DNA from 2 places in the Staphylococcus parequorum genome. Region 1 is predicted to be linked to the other one. Evidence: predicted binding sites of a transcription regulator. Region 1 holds the regulator's gene; the other holds the start of a gene.
The links. Region 1 encodes LexA, which represses DNA repair genes until DNA is damaged. Its sites were predicted from a motif close to CGAACATATGTTCG; they were not measured.
Positions count from the first base shown of each region.

Region 2: a site for LexA is predicted at 4,100-4,113, ahead of AAA453_RS10455 (YolD-like family protein). Genes of this name have one in related genera too.

Region 1 is NZ_CP150682.1:1,946,981-1,960,212, reverse strand. Features, by position in the region: gene AAA453_RS09595 (Cof-type HAD-IIB family hydrolase) at 32-838, shown strand; gene AAA453_RS09590 (hypothetical protein) at 964-1,278, opposite strand; gene AAA453_RS09585 (amino acid permease) at 1,462-2,907, opposite strand; gene AAA453_RS09580 (catalase) at 3,131-4,618, shown strand; gene AAA453_RS09575 (hypothetical protein) at 4,719-4,967, opposite strand; partial or broken gene AAA453_RS09570 (IS110 family transposase) at 5,513-6,712, shown strand; gene rpmG (50S ribosomal protein L33) at 7,107-7,256, opposite strand; gene rpsN (30S ribosomal protein S14) at 7,487-7,756, shown strand; gene guaC (GMP reductase) at 7,947-8,924, shown strand; gene AAA453_RS09550 (CAP-associated domain-containing protein) at 8,936-9,958, shown strand; gene lexA (transcriptional repressor LexA) at 10,159-10,782, opposite strand; gene sosA (DNA damage-induced cell division inhibitor SosA) at 10,924-11,157, shown strand; gene AAA453_RS09535 (DUF896 domain-containing protein) at 11,288-11,536, shown strand; gene tkt (transketolase) at 11,614-13,232, shown strand, end outside.
Region 2 is NZ_CP150682.1:2,147,498-2,154,522, reverse strand. Features, by position in the region: partial or broken gene AAA453_RS10475 (SH3 domain-containing protein) at 59-361, shown strand; gene AAA453_RS10470 (CHAP domain-containing protein) at 418-1,179, shown strand; gene AAA453_RS10465 (Fic family protein) at 1,784-3,007, shown strand; gene AAA453_RS10460 (hypothetical protein) at 3,267-3,791, shown strand; gene AAA453_RS10455 (YolD-like family protein) at 4,137-4,544, shown strand; gene AAA453_RS10450 (AAA family ATPase) at 4,572-5,060, opposite strand; gene AAA453_RS10445 (DUF4352 domain-containing protein) at 5,638-6,675, opposite strand.

The sequences.
Region 1 (13,232 bases):
AGAATGAAGATGTTGAAAGGAGATAGGCAACATGAGTAAATATAAAGTAATAGTAATGGATATGGACGATACGTTGATGAATGCTGAAAATAAAGTCAGCCCTGAGACAGAATCTTATTTAATTGAGATACAAAAACAAGGGTATAAAGTTATTTTAGCTTCAGGTCGTCCAACTGAAGGTATGCTACCCACTGCGAAATTGTTAGAGTTAGATCGACATAATAGTTATGTGATTAGTTACAATGGTGGTCAAACAATCAATGTTCGTGATGAAGCGGTTGAAGTGAGCCGAGCAATAACGAAAGAAAATTTTGATTTAATTGTAGATTTTTGTAGAAAACATGAATTGTTTGTTTTAACTTATCAAGATGGTCACATCATATATGAAGGTGAACACGAATACATGAACATTGAATCAGAGCTTACTGGTTTACCAATGAAGCATGTAGTTGATATAAAGGCGTATATTCAATCAGATGTGCCTAAAATTATGGGCGTTGATTATGTTTCTAAAGTTTCAGCTATTAACACTGAATTAGATGGCAGTTTCAATGAAGCTGTAGATGTTACAACAAGCAAACCTTACTTTTTAGAATTTATGACAAAAGACGTATCTAAAGGAAATGCAATTATTGCTCTATGTGAGAAATTGGATATAGATATAGCACAAGTCGTCGCATTTGGTGATAGTTCTAACGATATATCAATGCTTGAAGTTGTAGGCTATGCAGTAGCTATGGACAACGCAAATGACGCTGTGAAGGCTGTAGCTGATGAAATTACTTTAAGTAATATTGATAATGGCATTCCACATACGTTACAAAAAATAATAAAATAGGCTTGGATTTAAGTTTAGTTTATATTTGTTCAATTTAAAAAATCACCAATTCCTTGGCATATCAAGCCATTGAATTGGTGATTTGTTTTATGAATAGAGCAATCGTCTAAAGTTCGTTTACGTATTTATTTTGCTGTATGTGTCCATTCATTTTTACCGCGATGTCGTTTAACATGCGCGTATACCTGATCAGCTGCATAATCTAAATTTGTGTAGACTGTAATAGAAAATGCGGATTGATTCTCTTCAAAATCTTCTTCGAGAAATAAATCTTTAAGATGGTTAAAAAGACTTTCCATTTGTGAATGGTCTAAACTACTATACTCCCTTAATGTGCGTTTAATTAAGCGGTTATGTCTATCTTCAAGTGATTGCACAACAATAACGAAGCGTTCCTCAGTTTCTAAAATATCGTCAAATAAATTCGTTTGTCCAATCATAATTTCCACCTCTAAGTTACGTTTATTATTATAATCCATTATACTATATTTCTCTTCAACTGAAAATATCATCGCCTTATAGATTTGAATATGTGTTGAATTCAATAAACACGATTTATTATAAAAGAAAAAGCATTGATGCACAGAAACAAATAATTGCTTCTGTGCATCAATGCTAAGACATTAACTGTAATCGTGACTTTTTAAATCCAACTCTTCAAGTTTAACAATTTTAGTTTTTTTGAAATACTTATGACCAAAGTAAACAATAGCTAAAATCACCATAGGGAAAATATTTCGGAATAATGCTCCGAAATCACGAGCCATTACAGCACCAAATGAATTTCCAACAAATAAGAATAGTAAAGCAAGAATTACAATGATAGGTCCTAATGGGTAAAATGGTGCTTTATAAGGAAGTACATCATCAGGATTTTTATTTTGTTTTTTAATTGCTGACCGTAATCTTATTTGTGCTAAAATACTGGATCCCCAAATTACAATGACTAAAGAACCAATGATATTAAGTAATGTGAAAATAATATCAGATTTGAATTGGGCGATAATAATTATAGCTAATACAATGATAAAAGTAACAAAAAGTGCAGCCATTGGTAATTTTGTAGTTTTATTTAATTTACCTAAGAATCTTGGTGCTTGCTTATCTTCTGCCATTGAGAATAGCATACGACTCGTAGTATAGATACCTGAGTTCGCTGCAGATAATAATGCAGTTAAAATTACAGCGTTAATTACAGATGCTGCAAATGCAATACCTACACGGTCAAATACAATTGTAAATGGACTTTGTGCTACTGATTCACTTTTGTTCAATAACATTGGATCAGTATAAGGAATAATTGCTGATATGACAGCTATTGATAATACATAGAATAATAAAATTCTCCAAAATACTTGTTTAATTGCTTTAGGCATTGAACGATGCGGATTGGAGGATTCTCCAGCCGTTACAGCAACAACCTCAGTACCACCAACAGAGAAACCTGCGACCAGTAATACGCCTAAGAAGCCTGAAATCCCACCAACAAACGGTGCTTCTCCGCTTGTGAAATTGCTTAAACCATATGTTTTACCACCTAAGATACCAACAATAGTTAATACACCAATCACAATAAATACAACAATTGTGATAACTTTTATAAGTGACAACCAAAATTCTGTTTCACCAAAAGCTTTAACTGAAAAAATGTTCAGTAAAAAGAGTAAACATAAAAAGATAATACTCCACGTCATTGGTGAGAAGAATTGAAATACATCCCAATAATAAAGTACGCTTGCAGATATAATGATATCAACACTCGTTACGAGTAACCATATTGCCCAATATAACCAACCCATCGTAAAGCCTAATGAACTATCCACGAAACGGGTAGAGTATGAACTGAATGACCCCGAAACAGGATAAAACGTAGCTAATTCACCGATAGATGACATTAAGAAATACAGCATTACGCCAATAATCAAGTACGCCAATATTGCGCCGCCTGGACCAGCTTGAGATATAACATTCCCAGTTGCTACAAATAAACCAGTACCGATGGCGCCGCCTATTGCTATCATTGAAATATGTCGAGAGTTAAGACCACGATTCATATTATTTTGTGCCATAAAAAATCTCCTATAATCTATTGAATTTTATATATACAGTCCATTTTAATGCTTTTAAGTGATACAAGCAATGCCTTTTGTGACTTAAAATTCATAAAATATTTAAATATTTAGAAAACTTTCACATATTTCAATGATACTTTGTTGCTTTTAAAATCATATTACATTAAAATAAGTGCTAGATAATAATTATTATTATTTAGAAAATCGAGGGGGAATTTTTATGAGTAATGATAAAAAATTGACAAGCCTTTTTGGTGCGCCAGTCTCGGACAGAGAAAATAGTATGACGGCAGGACCTAGAGGACCACTATTAATGCAAGATTGGTACTTTTTAGAGCAAATGGCTCATTTTGATAGAGAAGTTATTCCTGAACGACGCATGCATGCGAAGGGTTCTGGAGCATTTGGTACATTCACAGTAACAAATGATATTACAAAATATACTTCTGCAAGTATTTTTTCAGAAGTTGGAAAACAAACAGAAATGTTTGCACGTTTTTCAACAGTAGCTGGAGAGCGTGGTGCAGCAGACGCTGAACGTGATATCCGTGGATTTGCTTTGAAATTTTATACGGATGAAGGTAACTGGGATTTAGTAGGTAATAACACACCAGTATTCTTCTTTAGAGATCCTAAATTATTCGCGAGTCTTAATCACGCAGTAAAACGTGATCCACGAACTAATATGCGTAGTTCGCAAAACAATTGGGACTTTTGGACTTCGTTACCAGAAGCATTACATCAAGTAACAATCTTGATGTCAGATAGAGGGATTCCAAAAGGTTTTAGAAATATGCATGGCTTCGGTTCTCATACTTATTCAATGTACAATGACAAAGGTGAACGTGTATGGGTGAAATTCCATCACAGAACTCAACAAGGCATTGAAAACTTACAACCTGAGGAAGCAGCAAGCGTTATTGCTAACGATAGAGAATCATCACAACGTGATTTATTCGAAGCAATCGAAAATAAAGATTATCCAAAATGGAAATTATATATTCAAGTGATGACTGAAGAGCAAGCAAGAAATCATAAAGATAATCCATTCGATTTAACTAAAGTTTGGTATAAAGGTGATTATCCGCTAATTGAAGTTGGTGAATGGGAACTGAACCGTAACCCTGATAACTACTTCCAAGATGTTGAACAAGCTGCATTTGCGCCAACAAACATTGTACCAGGATTAGATTTTTCACCGGATAAAATGTTACAAGGCCGCTTATTCTCATATGGTGATACACAACGTTACAGACTGGGTGCTAACCATTGGCAAATTCCAGTAAACCAACCTAAAGGTGTAGGTGTTGAAAATATTTGTCCATTCAGTAGAGATGGTCAAATGAGAATTTTAGATAATAATCAAGGCGGTGGCACACACTATTATCCAAATAGTGATGGTTCTTTTGAAGATCAACCACAATTTAAAAAACCTGGATTACCAATTGAAGGCGAAGCATATGAATATGATTTTAGACAAGATGATGACAATTACTTCGAACAACCAGGTCGCTTGTTTAGATTACAATCTAAAGAGCAACAAGAGCGTATATTTGTAAATACTGCAAATGAAATGCAAGGTACTACATTAGAAGTTCAACACCGTCATATCCGTCACTGTTACAAAGCTGATAGTGAATATGGTAAAGGCGTAGCGAATGCATTAGGTATTGATATCAATGATGTAGATTTAGAAGTAGCAGACTAAGTTAATATGATGGGTATTAACTTTCTAAGATTTTTAAAACCTTAAAGCAGAATTTATAATTAAAGGTAGCTTCCAATATAATGGAGGCTACCTTTTTATGTTATCTCGTTTTAATTCCTAAAAAGTTTTGTGAATAAAAATGGATTTTACCGCAATTATTGCACATTAGTGCAATTAACGGCGTTGCATCATTTCCTAATGAAGCTGTTAATAAGGGCGCGAAATAATGCCCATTTAAAATTTCGATTTTAGGCTGTTCACAATTACAAATACTTTTGTCTTTTGTTTTTGTCGTTATTGAATTAATGATATGACTTTTCTGCTCGTCTGACATGTGGCGATTTTCCATAAAATTCTCCTCCAATAATAAATACTTATTCTATTATAAGATGTTTCACGGTTGATTAGAAGACTGCTTAAAAATTTAAAAGTGACAATTAAGTTGTAAAATGTTAATTAACACTTATTAATGACCTATAAGATTTGAAAGCTATGGAATGCATGGCAAAAGGGTTTATTTCTGTGTGATGATCTAATCAAATTTAAAGTTTCATAATAAAAATAAAGGAATCTCTATTATGAAAAAGCCCTTAGAAAATGAAATAAAAAAAGATACTCTCAATAAAAATGAATATAAAAAACATACTAAGATTAGCTGTGAAGAAATCTATGACGATAGATTTTTTCACAGCTATTTTTTATAGTTGTAGAGAGAAGTAGATCGAGCAGACTCTTGGATTTTAAATCCGTACTAAAAACTGATCAGCTTTACTCTCGCCTTTTGAAATTCGATTGTAGTATGTTGGGTTCTTGAAACCGTGTATAGGAAAGTGAAATGAGAAAGGTTAAGTAAAGTTTTCGCTTCTCAAACTTTTTTTAGGAGGTTTGATTTATATCGAATACTTAGGAATTGATATTAGTAAAAAAGATAGTGTAATTGCCCACTATTCTGAAAAGCAATTTGTTAAAGAATTTACAATGCAAAATAACCAAAATGGATTTAACCATTTACTTAAATATTTGAAGCAATTTCATGATATGTGTCTCATATTTGAATCGACTGGAATTTATTCAAGAGCTATGGCTAAGTTTTGTAAGACAAATCATATTAATTTCGTTGAAATTAATCCGTTAGAAGCAAAGTTTAAAACAAGTTCTTTAAGGTCCTGGAAAACGGATAAGTCTGACGCTCACAAGTTAGCTCTATTAGCACCAAATCTTTCAAAAAAGAGTATGAAACAATCAGATAGTTCTATTTATTTCGAATTAAGAGAAAGAGCTCGATTTCATCTTGAAATCGAAAATAATTAAAATCGTTTAAAAATAGAATTGATTGAAGTGCTTCATCAAACTTTTCCCGGATTAGAAAATCTTTTTAAAAATCGCTATTCTATAATTGCCCTTAATATTGCGGAATGCTTTTCTCATCCAGACTTTGTGCTTCAAAAAGCCCCACACACATTAACTTTAGATATACTTAACTCAACAAATAAAGGTATGTCTCTAGAAAAAGCAGACAAGTATTCAACACTTTTACTTCAATTAGCGAATGAAAGTTATCCAAATGTAGAAGCAGAATCATTTTTAGTCCAAAAAGTTCAAATTATTACTCAACAATTAAAATTTTCTATTCAACAGATGGATAAGCTAGATAATGAGATGATTGATTTAGCACGAGAATTAAATTGCTTTCAAAATATTATTTCTATTCCAGGTATAGGAGAATTAACAGCGGCGATGATTATTGGAGAATTGGGAGATATTTCTAACTTTCACTCTCATAAACAATTAAACGCATTTGTAGGTATTGATATCAAACGATATCAATCTGGGTTAACGCATTATAGAGACACAATTAATAAACGTGGAAACAAAAAAGCACGTCGTTTATTATTTTTGGTTATATGTAATATATTACGTGGTCAACACCGTTTTGAAAATCATATAGTAGATTATTATTATAAATTAAGAAAGCAGCCTAATGAGAAATCTCATAAGACTGCAATAGTAGCTTGTATGAACCGCCTATTGAAAACAATTCATTATTTAGTTACTAATAATAAGTTATATGATTATCAAATGTCCCCACATTAAAACAATCATACAATCAAATATATATTAACACCTTATTTTAAAAAATAAAATCATAAGGTCTATTTTAGTATGCCTTTTTTAAATACTAGTACTTGACTAATCGTAGGAAATAGAGCCTGGGACATAGCATATGTCCTCAGGCTCATTTTTATATTGGCAGTGGCTGACTGAATTGAAAATGCGCTTATATCAAGCTTTTTTCAGTTCTAGTCAGCTGTGCTGGGGTGGGACGACAAAATTTTATTAGAAAAATTAGATTTCTGTCCCACTCCCTATCTACGTTCTTAGGTGACACCATTATGGAAACACCTTTATTTCTGGAACTTAACAAATCATTTAAGTTCTGTATTACTTTTAAATATGTCGTATTCAAAAGATAAGGTCTAACATCATATTATTTTGTTTCGCGATGTAACGTATATTTGTTTAATCTTGGACAGAACTTTTTAAGTTCTATACGCTCGGGATTATTACGTTTATTTTTAGTAGTAATATAGTTACGCTCGCCAGACTCAGTACAAGCCAATGTAATATTTACGCGCAAAGTTGACACCTCTTTCTTAACAGGAATGATTACGCTTTAAAATTCTATCATATAAATTATTCAATTTCAATTACTTTTCTAAAATATATATGCATTAAAGAAGATATGAATTATCTCATTCAAACAAATTGTAATAATGAGTTGGATTTAGAACTTTCTATTTGATTAATTAAATAGATGTGTTATGATTTAAAACGAAATCATTACGATTTAAAAGGAGAGTTATATTAATGGCAAAAAAATCAAAAATAGCAAAAGAACAAAAAAGAGAACGGTTAGTCGCTCAGTATTATGAATTACGTCAAGAATTGAAAGCTAAAGGAGATTATGAAGCTTTAAGAAAATTACCACGAGATGCCTCACCAACAAGATTAACACGTCGTTGTAAAGTTACTGGAAGACCTAGAGGTGTTTACAGAAAATTTGCAATGTCTAGAATTGCTTTCCGTGAATATGCACATAAAGGACAAATTCCAGGTATTAAAAAATCAAGTTGGTAAATACGACCCAAGTTCGTTTACATTTATAGTAAAACAATGTATATTATCAATTGGTTAAGATAAATTAAAAAGTTATTGTTCGGAATCTGATGTAAAAACATGTATTTTCCTTATATAATATTTAAAATCATCATGAAAATCTTACCATTATATTATTGTTTTATTAAAGATGTTAGGGGTTTGTTAAATTATGAAAATTTTTGATTATGAAGATATCCAACTGATACCAAATAAATGTATTGTTGATAGTCGCTCTGAATGTGATACAACTGTTAAATTTGGTTCAAGAAACTTTAAATTGCCAGTAGTACCAGCAAATATGCAAACAGTGATGAATGAAGAATTAGCAGAATGGTTTGCAGAAAATAATTATTTTTATATTATGCATAGATTTGACGAAGAAGCTCGTATTCCATTTACTAAAAGGATGCAAGATAAAGGTTTGTTCGCATCTATTTCTGTAGGAGTGAAAGAGCGTGAATTCGGTTTTGTTGAAAAATTAGCAGCAGAAAAAATAATCCCTGACTATATTACAATTGATATTGCACATGGTCATTCAGATTCAGTCATTAATATGATTAAACATATAAAAGCACATATTCCAGAGACATTTGTAATAGCTGGTAATGTGGGTACACCTGAAGGCGTTCGTGAACTTGAAAATGCCGGTGCAGATGCTACGAAAGTAGGTATAGGCCCTGGTCGCGTTTGTATTACTAAAATTAAAACTGGTTTTGGAACTGGTGGCTGGCAGTTATCAGCACTCAACCATTGTAGTAAAGCAGCACGAAAACCAATCATCGCTGATGGTGGTATCAGAACACATGGTGATATCGCTAAATCAATTCGCTTTGGCGCATCAATGGTAATGGTGGGTTCATTATTTGCAGCACATGAAGAATCTCCTGGCGAAACTGTTGAATTAGATGGTAAAATGTATAAAGAATACTTTGGTAGTGCTTCTGAATTCCAAAAAGGCGAACACAAAAATGTTGAAGGTAAAAAAATGTTTGTTGAACACAAAGGTTCTTTACTGAATACTTTAATAGAAATGCAACAAGATTTACAAAGTTCAATTTCATATTCAGGTGGCAAAGATTTGAATGCGTTAAGAAAAGTGGATTATGTAATTGTTAGAAACTCTATTTTTAATGGTGATAGAGACTAGTTTTATAGTGGGTGTATAAAATCAGAAAAATTTTATTATATATAGTTGTTTTGTTAATCATAGTATTAGTCGTTCCAATCAAAGAAACAGCTCCTATGACATCGTTACAACAACAGTTTAAATCAAAAGTGGATGGTTGGACATCAGAACAATCTACTTCTGATGATGCGTTGAAAGTGCCGAGTGAACAAGAATTTGCTGTGAATAATATTCAAATGAACATGACTAAAGATGAAGTTGACAAAAAGTTAGGAGACGCACAACGTGTGACTTCTAGTGAGTACGGTACAAATTGGCATACTTACTACTCTGGTGATTATAGATCATTTGTGATGGTGAGTTACATTGATGATAAAGTAAATGCACTTTATAGTAATCAGAATGTGATTTCATCAAAATCAAAAATTAAATATGGAACACCCAAAGAAGTCGTTAGAGATAGATTAGGTGAACCTATTACTGAAAAAGAAAAAGGTCATGTAAAATTTGATGTGCAAGATGACGAATTCGACAATTTCCATGATGATCAGATTTATACAACAGCTTTTTACGACAAACATGAGAACAATAACTTAACTGCACTTTTACAAGTTAGTGAAAAAATGGAAAACCGCTTACAACAACAATACGCTGCACCATCAGAAGGGTTAGCGCAAAGTTTCGAATTACAAAACTTTGATTTAGTAAACGCTGAGAGAGTCCAACGTGATTTAGCCTCGTTAAATTATTCGGCTAGTATTTCTGATACTGCTAGAAAACATAGTGTAGATATGGCAGAGCATGATTATTTTGATCATGATAATTTATCAGGTGATTCACCATTCGACAGATTAGAAGCTGACGGTCATGATTTTAATGCAGCAGGTGAAAATCTAGCTTATGGTCAAACAAGTAGCATTTATGCACACCAAGGTTTAATGAATTCATTGGGACATAGAAAGAACATACTAAAAAAAGAATTCAAAACATTAGGTGTAGGTGTCGACTTTAATGAAGATAGACAACCTTATTGGACTGAAAATTACAGTGGATAGTGTTTATTGATTGTTATAAGAGGGTATCTTATAATTTGTGAGGATGAATAAGTTATGACAACAAATAAAAAAGATAAAACAGAAGATATACTTGAAAAAGTAAAAGAAGTCTTAGATAAAAAAGACAAAAAATAAGAGGTTGAGCTCATTGCTCAATCTCTTATTTTTGTGAGAGTGTTTTTAAAGGATTCAATTTATAATTACATTTCTCTAAATAGGCCTACAACTTTACCTAATACAGTTACATGTTCCAAATAGATAGGTTCCATTGTACTATTCTCAGGTTGTAAGCGATAACGTGTCTTTTCTTTATAGAACCGTTTAACAGTAGCTTCATTTTCTTCAGTCATAGCAACAATAATATCTCCATTTTCAGCGATTGTTTGGCTTCTAACGATTACTTTATCACCATCTAAGATACCTGCTTCAATCATACTGTCTCCAACGACATTGAGAATGAAAATATCACTATTATGAGTTGAAGTGAAGTGTTCGGGTAACGGGAAATATTCCTCAACATTTTCTACGGCAGTAATCGGTATACCGGCTGTTACTTTACCGATTACAGGAACATGAATAGTTTCTTCCATATTTAAAGTATCACCTAATTGTTCTGATACAATTTCAATTGCACGAGGTTTAGTAGGATCTCTTCTTATATAACTCTTTTCTTCTAATCTTGATAAATGACCGTGCACTGTAGAACTTGATGCTAATCCTACGGCTTCACCAATCTCTCTTACACTTGGCGGATATCCTTTTGAATGAACTGTTTGTTTTATATATTCGAAAATTTCACTTTGTCGCTTTGTTAACTCTCTCATAGTAGGCACTCCCTAGATTAATTTGTTTTTATTATAGCATGCATATATATATATTACAAACGTTTGTTCGTTTCTTGTTGACTCGGAACAAGTGTTCTGGTAAGGTGTAAATACAAACAAACGTTCTAGGAGTGGCTATTAATGTTGAAAATATATAAACACCAAATAAAAGCGTATGTAACAGTGTTACTTGTTACGATGCTATTAAGCGCATTATTTATTTTAAGTGCACATAACAATGCAGAATCAGAACAGACGTACGAAATGACCGATCATCAAATAACGCATGAACCAGCACAAAGCGAACAATACAATGTGAAAATCGAAGAGAATAGCGAACACGAACAACAACCGGTTATAGCAGCGGTTAAATAATTTTTTAAATAGAAGTGATTTGGGAAAGCAAGCATGTTAATAGTAAATAGGGATAAAGTGAGCGAAACGATTTAGTTTCGCTCACTTTTTTGTTATATTTTTCCTAGATTATAAATTACGGAGGTTAACTATGGCTAACAAGGGTAGCGTAGATTTAGAACGTATTAATGAATTAGCAAAGAAGAAAAAAGAACAGGGACTTACTCAAATTGAAGCCAAAGAGCAATCTAAGTTGCGCAAAGCTTATTTAGACGAATTTAGAGGCAAGTTCAAGCAACAAATTGAAAGTACTAGAATTATTGATTCAGAAGGAAATGATGTTACACCTAATAAAGTGAAAAAAATATTAGATTCTAAAGACAAAGAAGATAAAAACTAAATCACTTTTTTGTTAAATAGAAGAAAATTAATGTATAATGGTATTGAATCTTGCTAGAAGAAAGGAAGTCATGTTAGATGAATATAGAAAAAGATCAATTAGCGATAGATACGATTAGAGCGTTAAGTATCGATGCTATTGAAAAAGCAAACTCAGGTCACCCTGGATTACCAATGGGCGCTGCTCCTATGGCCTATACTTTATGGACGCGTCATTTAAACTTTAACCCCCAATCAAAAGATTTCTTTGATAGAGATCGCTTTGTATTATCTGCGGGACACGGGTCTGCGTTATTATACAGTTTATTACATGTTTCAGGTAGTTTAGAATTAGAAGAGCTAAAACAATTTAGACAATGGGATTCTAAAACGCCTGGTCATCCTGAATTTAGACATACGGATGGCATTGAAGTAACAACAGGTCCACTTGGACAAGGTTTCGCTATGTCAGTTGGTATGGCAATGGCAGAAAAACACTTAGCTGGTAAATTTAATAAAGATGACGCACAAGTTGTAGATCATTATACTTATGTACTTGCTTCTGATGGTGACTTAATGGAAGGTGTTTCACATGAAGCTGCTTCATTAGCAGGTCATAGTCAATTAGATAAACTAATTGTTTTATATGATTCAAATGATATTTCTTTAGATGGTGATTTAGATAAAGCATTTTCTGAAGATGTTAAAGGTCGTTTCGAAGCATACGGTTGGAAGCATATTTTAATTGAAGACGGTAATGATATCGAAGCAATTGATAAAGCAATTGAAGAAGCGAAGTCTAATGATGTACCTACAATAATTGAAGTTAAAACAATTATTGGTTATGGTGCACCAAACAAACAAGCTTCTCATGGTGTGCACGGTGCGCCATTAGGTGAAGACGAAAGAAAATTAGCTTTCGAAAATTATGGTTTAGATCCTGAAAAACGTTTCAATGTGCCTGAAGAAGTATATGAAATTTTCCAACAAACTATGCTAAAACGTGCTAACGAAAACGAAGAAGCATGGAATAAACTTGTTGAAGAATATAGCAGTAAGTACTCAGATTTAGCTGAAGAATTTAAACTAGCTATTAGTGGTAAATTACCAGTAAATTATAAAGATGAGTTACCAAACTTCGAAGCTGGCCATAGTGGTGCTTCTCGTGCTGATTCTGGTGAAGTAATACAAGCATTAAGTAAAACAGTACCTTCATTCTTTGGTGGGTCAGCAGACTTAGCTGGTTCTAACAAATCAAACGTAAAAGATGCGGCTGATTTTGACAAAGATACACCAGAAGGCAAAAATATTTGGTTTGGTGTGCGTGAATTCGCAATGGGAGCTGCAGTAAATGGTATGGCTGCACATGGTGGATTACATCCATACGGTGCAACATTCTTCGTATTCAGTGACTACTTAAAACCAGCACTTCGTTTATCATCAATCATGGGCTTAAATTCAACATTCATCTTTACGCATGATTCAATTGCTGTTGGTGAAGATGGTCCAACACATGAACCAATCGAACAATTAGCTGGTTTACGTGCGATTCCTAATATGAATGTGATTCGTCCTGCAGACGGTAACGAAACACGTGTGGCTTGGGAAGTAGCTCTAGAATCAGAAAGTACACCAACATCATTAGTATTAACGCGTCAAAACCTTACAACAATGGACTTACCAAAAGAAACAGTTGAAGAGGGCGTACGTAAAGGTGC
Region 2 (7,025 bases), 200 kb from region 1:
ATCTAATTTAGATAATATCGTAGCTAAGTATTATAAAAAAGTTGAATTACCAAATGAAAAAACGAAGTGGAATTGGGCAGGTACTTATTACCCACAACCTACAAATGATAAAGGGATTAAAGTACGTAAATCACCAACTACAAGTGGAACATTAGTCGATAAAAACTCATGGTTATATGATAAAAACGATTATGTTCCATTTGACCAAATTATAAAAGCTGATGGTTACTGGTGGATTCGTTTTAAATACGTAGCACCAGGTTCAAGCGATGATTATTTCTATTGTGCAGTATGTCGAATTACTGATCCACAAGAAAAAATTAAGAATGAAAAATACTGGGGAACTATCACTTGGAAATAAATATGAATTAAGTCGGCACATTGTGTCGGCTTTTTAATTTAATTGGAGGTAATATAATGGCAAATGCAGAAATGACAAAAAATGAATTTTTAGTTTGGCTAAATAATACAATAGGTAAGCAATATGATTTTGATTGTTGGTATGGTTATCAATGCTATGATTATGCAAACGCAGGGTGGGTCAAACTATTTCCTGGTACATCTTTACAAGGGGATTACGCCAAAGATATACACATAGATAATAAAGAAATGTTGAAAGACAAAGCTACAGTTTATAAAAATACGCTAGACTTTTTGGCTCAACCTGGTGATATGGTTATTTTCCCATATACATTTGGAGATGGTGCGGGTCATGTAGGTTATGTCATTTCAGCTACTTTAAATCAACTAACTATCTTAGAACAGAATTGGTTAGGTGGCGGTTGGACAGAAGGTCCAGAACAAGGGGGCACAGGTTGGGAAACTGTAACTCAACGTACACATCCTTATGATCCTAATATGTACTTTGTGCGCCCTAATTTTAAAGTTCCCCAGAAAATAACATGGAATTGGGCAGGGCGTTTTACTGCTAACACAACTATTAAAGTAAGGCGTACTCCTAGTTTAAGTGGAGAGATTGTTGATACTAGTTCATGGATTTATGCGAATGAATGGGTAGACTTTGTGAGTGTTACTAAAAAGGATGGATATTGGTGGATTAAGTTTAAATATCCTACTAATCCTAATGCTGGTTATTTCTATTTAGCTGTATGTAAGATTACAGATAAACAAGAAAGAATTAAGTATGAAAAGTATTGGGGTAGCATTGTGTGGAAATAGATGATATCGTTGACTTAGATATTTTGTGCCAAAAATATTTACAAACATTCTAACCACTGTAGGTCATCTCTTATTGAGGTGGCTTTTTATTATTGGTTGTAGTATACAAAATATTTTGATAATATGTGTAATAGGTATTTTCTGTCATAAATTTACCCACCAAGTGTTATTATGGCATCTCTTTAAGAGGTGTCTTTTTTATTTGCCTTTATAACGTTTGAATATAAATAAAATGGGAAATAATATTATAGAAGTGTAACATTCCAACGCTTCCTTTTGTTATGTGAAAATACTACTCTGTCCATGTAGTATTTTGTGTTAACCTAGAAATAGATGGTTTAACAACTATCAAATTTTATTTCTAATTACAACCACCCTTCGGGGTGGTTATTTTTTTGTTTAATAAATAATATAATGTGGTAATGTATATTTACAATTGTTGTTAGGCATATTGTAGCTACGTTTTAATATTTGTAGGGTAGGCACTCATGTGCTTTCCCTATTTTTGTTATAAATAATACCACTTCCATATATATTGTTTATAAGTTATAATTATTTATTATAGACATCATATTTAAATATATGATGAATAAGGAGTGGTGTTATGGATTATAAACCTTTAAAAAAGCTATTTCATATGTATGGTTGGGACAATATGGAAACTGAATACGAAATGCGAAGAAATAATTATTCTTCTTTTGTTACGGATATTGTTATAAATCCTATACAGAATGAAATACAACACCGTAATGTTAAATATCCATTGTTTTTTGTTATAACTAAAGAACTTGTATTGAAACTTGAAACTGTCTTGAAAAACAGTGCGAAAATCCAACAAATGTCATCAAGTTTGCCAGGAATAGCAAATGATGCATATATTAAGCATTTATTAATTAATGAATTGCAGAGCACTAACGAAACAGAGAATATCAGAAGTACAAAGAAAGAAATAGCAGCATCAATCAATAGCCATAAAGGTACTAATAAACGTTTTGATGGACTTGTAAATCAATATTTAATGTTGAAAAACAATGAAATGGAATTTAATAAAATTTCTGATATACGTAGAATATTTGATACAATGGTTTCAGACGAAATTAAGGAAAAAGATTTACCAGACGGAGATATGTTTCGAAAAAAATCAATAGGCGTATATGACCAAACTAAATCAAAATGGATCCATAGAAACGAATTTAGCGAAGCAGAGATATTTGAATATCTAACTCTATTATTAGAATTTATTAAACATTACAATGCTCCAGAAATTTATAAAATTATGGCAAGTCATTTTATGTTTGAATACTTACATCCATTTTATGATGGTAATGGAAGGGTAGGAAGATATATTTTAGCCAAATTATTAAATGACCATTTAGATTCATTTACAGCATTGACGTTTTCCTATGTGGTAAATAATAAAAAAAACAAATATTACAAAGCGTTTGAAAATGCTTCTAATTTTTATAATATGGGTGAATTAACTAATTTTATTGAAGAAATGCTAAGTATTGTTATCGAAGGTCAAGAAAGTGTTATTGAGACATTTGAAAATAATATTGAAGTCATTACAAGATTAGGTAATTCACTTGAATCTAAGAAACTTAATAAATACGAATTCAAGATATTATTTATATTATTGCAAGATAAAGTGTTCGGTAGCAAATATTCACGAATTAGTTTAAAAGAGCTTCAAGAAATTGTTGGATTCTCAAGGAATAAAATAAACGAAGTTATAAAAAATCATCAAGATAAATTTATTAAATTGAAGAGCAATCCAGTGATTTATGAAATAAAAAATGACTATATGGAAAAATTACTTTCCGAATAATCCCCTTAACACTCACCAACTAGTGGGTGTTTTTTTGTGGTATAATATAATAACATGTACAAGAACATTTGAATTAACTATAATCAGTCCTATTTTTTCATATATACTTAAGCTAATCACCCACACATGTCACTGGGTGTTTTTTATGATTTTATACGTAAGATAGGGCGAAACGTTAAAAATGTACAAAAAAGTCACCTTAAATGCTATAATTAAATCCCTACTACTGTCTCCTAAAAATTAAAAAAGGAGATTTAATATGATAAATATTATTTCAGCAATTGGATCACTAGGAACTTTTATTATGGCGTTATTTTATTTTGTATCGGTATCAGTTCAACTTTATCAAATGAAAATTAGTTTTATACCAGCTTTAGGGTTTAATCAAATCCTTTTAGAGAAAGATGAAGATGAAAATTTGAATTTAAGAAATACAACTTCAAACACTGAGGAACATGAGGATTATTTAAAGTTATATAACCTTGGTGGAGGAGCTGCTAAAAATATAACTGTTGAAGTTATGTTAGGTAAAGATAATGTAATTCAGAAGAAATATATAAATATGTTACCTAGTAAGGAAAGTTATATGTTACCTATTAATAAAACTGTATTCGATGAATTGGATGATACTATTCAAAATAATGGTTACGAATCAGATATGAATATTAAGCTAACATATTATCACAATGTGAGTAGAAAGAAACAAGAAGTAGTATTAAAAGGTCATATTGATAGTTTTAATACTTATGAAAATAAAGAGATATATGAACTACAATTTATATAAGTTTTTTATCTATAATTTGTTTCCAATAAGAAAATTGGGGTATTTAATTATCAAGCGACGTGGAACGCTTAACAAAGTTTAATAAATCAGCCTATCTGATTAGATAGGCTGTTTTTATTTATTTAAAAACACATTGAGTATTGGGTTATTATTTTCTTTTTCAACTCGATTAGCTACTTCTCTTGTGTTACAACCTATTTTTTCAATTTCTTTTTTATAATCCATATGTATTCTCCTCGATTGTCTGAATTTGTGTAACGATTAATTATAATTGGTTTTAAGAAAAATAGATATTAAATTGATTAATGCGAACAAGTGTTCTATTATATTCATGAGGTGATTAAAATGATTGTTAACCAAGATGCACCAGATGAATATAAATATGAATCCGATTATCGTAATATACCACGTGAATATTTAAATCCACGTATACCTGAAGGGCGTGGCATAGTTAAGTGGGCACCATTTTCCACAATACCTGAACAACATGAGCGTTTGAAAGAATATATGCAAGACCAAAATAAAATAGAAAAGCCCGAATTAAGCGATGACCAATTAAATATATTAAATGATACATTGATATTTAAAATGTATAACGATCCAGCGATAGAAGTTAGGTATTTTGTGAAAGGGTATATACAAACAATAGAAGGTTACATACACAAAGTAGATGTTCATACACAATTACTCTATTTATATGAAGAAACTAGTTTAAGTAAGATAAATTTAAAGGATATAGTGGATATAAAGTAGCCCACCTAAATGAATAGATGGGGTTAACTATTTGATTTCTATAATATTTAAACCTTCTGAAAATTCAGGGGGTTCGAAGAAACTAGAAACATATTCGAAAGTTTCTTTAGTATCGAATTGTTCTCTTTCTGGTTCTTCACTACGTCTTATATTAATTTGTTTCAAACATTTATCATCACTTATATTGAGAAAAATTAATTGATGATTTGCATTAATTTCTGAAGCTACACTTAATAGCCATTTTCTTTGAGTTTTAGTGTTACCTGGAAAATCTAATACTACATTACTACCGACTTTTAAAATTCGCTGGATGTGCTCTTTCAATAATGGTTTTATTAACTTTGAGTAACTTAAGTAATCATCAAAATCATTTATTTGATTTGGATATAATTTTTCTAACCATTCATCTTCAGACAATAAAACTGCATTTTCAGTTTGTTCTATTTCTTTAGATCTAGTAGATTTTCCGGCTCCCATTTTCCCTGATAAAAAATATAAAGTTCCTAAATTATTCAAATTTATGTACCCCCGAATTTCTTTTTTTGAAAAGCGTGTAAATGAGTTCTTCTTATGTTGATACTAATTATATGAAAAAGTATATTAACAAACAACCCACCCGCTCATTTATATGAATAGGTGGATGGGCTCACGTGTCAAATACGTGTCAAAATAGTTCGGTTTCTTTCTGTTTGCTCCGAAAGTAAAGGTAGCGAAATGCTTTAGTTATGCGCTTTTCGTCTAACCTCTAAAGTTTAACTTTGGTCTCCCAGGACACTAAGAGAATAAATTACATATTATTCAAAAAAGAACTCCGTTGCGACGGGGTTCTTTTTTAGGTTCTTTTTCAAAGAGCTAAAAAGATAATATATATATAGGGATACGATAAATGACCAAAAAAATACCAGATGAATTAACATCTGGTATAGTGGGATTTAATTTGAAATGAGTTACTTTATAGAGTGAGAAGTGGAATGGTTATTACGAATTGTTACTTATAATATATCAAATATTTCAAGCATATTTAATTTTATATTTAAATCACTAGGTGCTTTTTAATAAAAATATATAGGGATTTAAGAACTTCCCTTAAATATTATTCTAATTCATTTGATTGCATATCTGTTTTTTCATAATTCGACTGAGGAAAATCATCATAAAAATTAGTATCTTCGTCAATCCATGATGTGTTAATTTCATCTAGTTCTTGATTATAAAAATTATCTGTGCGTTCATCTACTTCAGTCTTATTTTTATCTTGTTCTGATTGTGAGTTAAGTTCTGAGTTAAGTTCTGAGTTAAAACTATTGTTTTCTTTTTTGGTAGGACTTTCGACTTGACTACGTGAGTTATTATCAGAGGTTATATCAGAATCTAAGGTTCTATTGTTGGTAGTTTGGACTAGTGAATTTCTTTCATTAGATATATTCATAACTGAATTATTTAATTCCTGTTCATTTTGATTATTCATTGCGATTTCTTTAATATTACCCAAATCAAAAATTACGCTTTTAATACTGAAGAAACTAGAAGAGACTTCTAATTTATTGTTTTTAGCTTTAATAATTTCAGAAGAAACATCAAAAACTACTTTTCCTTCTGTGATACTATCTGGATTTACCTGTTCAAGGAAGAAAGAATTTTGTATAGATCCATCTTCGCTTTGATTGGCAGAGATAGAAGCTTGAGAATCTGCTTCTAATGATTTTTTACCTGATTTTAACTTAAACATATTACTATCAATAGTTAAAGCAGTATTCCCTTTATTCTTAATTTTCACATCTACAATGATAAAAGTATCTTTAGGTGTTGTAGGTAAAATAGAAGGACCGACCTGTTTAGCAGTTTCAACATTATTAACTGTTACTTCTAAGTTTCCATTTTTAACAGTTTCTCCTAATTTATATATTTGTTTTTTATCGCTATCGCTATTATCACTAGATGTTGTTTTTTCATCATTATTTACAAAAATGGCTGTACATGCTGAAATTCCAATAATAATTAAAACAATTAAAATTAGAGATCCTCCACAACCAATAAGCCAATTTTTTCTTTTTTTACTAGCTGTGTACTTCTGAAATGCTTGGTATTTTTCCCATTCTGATTGAGATATTTTTTCTTGATGTTGTTTCATTCTAAGTTGCTCCTTTGCTTCTAAAATATATACTAAAGCATAAAATATGCTGAGTATTAAAGAACAATTCTCCCAATAACTCTAAAGTTGTTATTATCTTTTACATAGATGTACTCATAATAAGGATTAAAAGATACCAATTTCTAGTGTTATTATTAAATACGACTTTGTTAATTAATGCTGCATTATTTAACAGGACTAAAGCAATGGTATTGTTAATAACTTGATTTTGCTTATTAATGAAAAGAGTAGCTATCTTTATCCAACATTAAGTCCTTCATTAACTAACATACGACCAGCTATTTAATTCAACTTATATTCCTTAATTATTTTAATGTATTTTATACTTT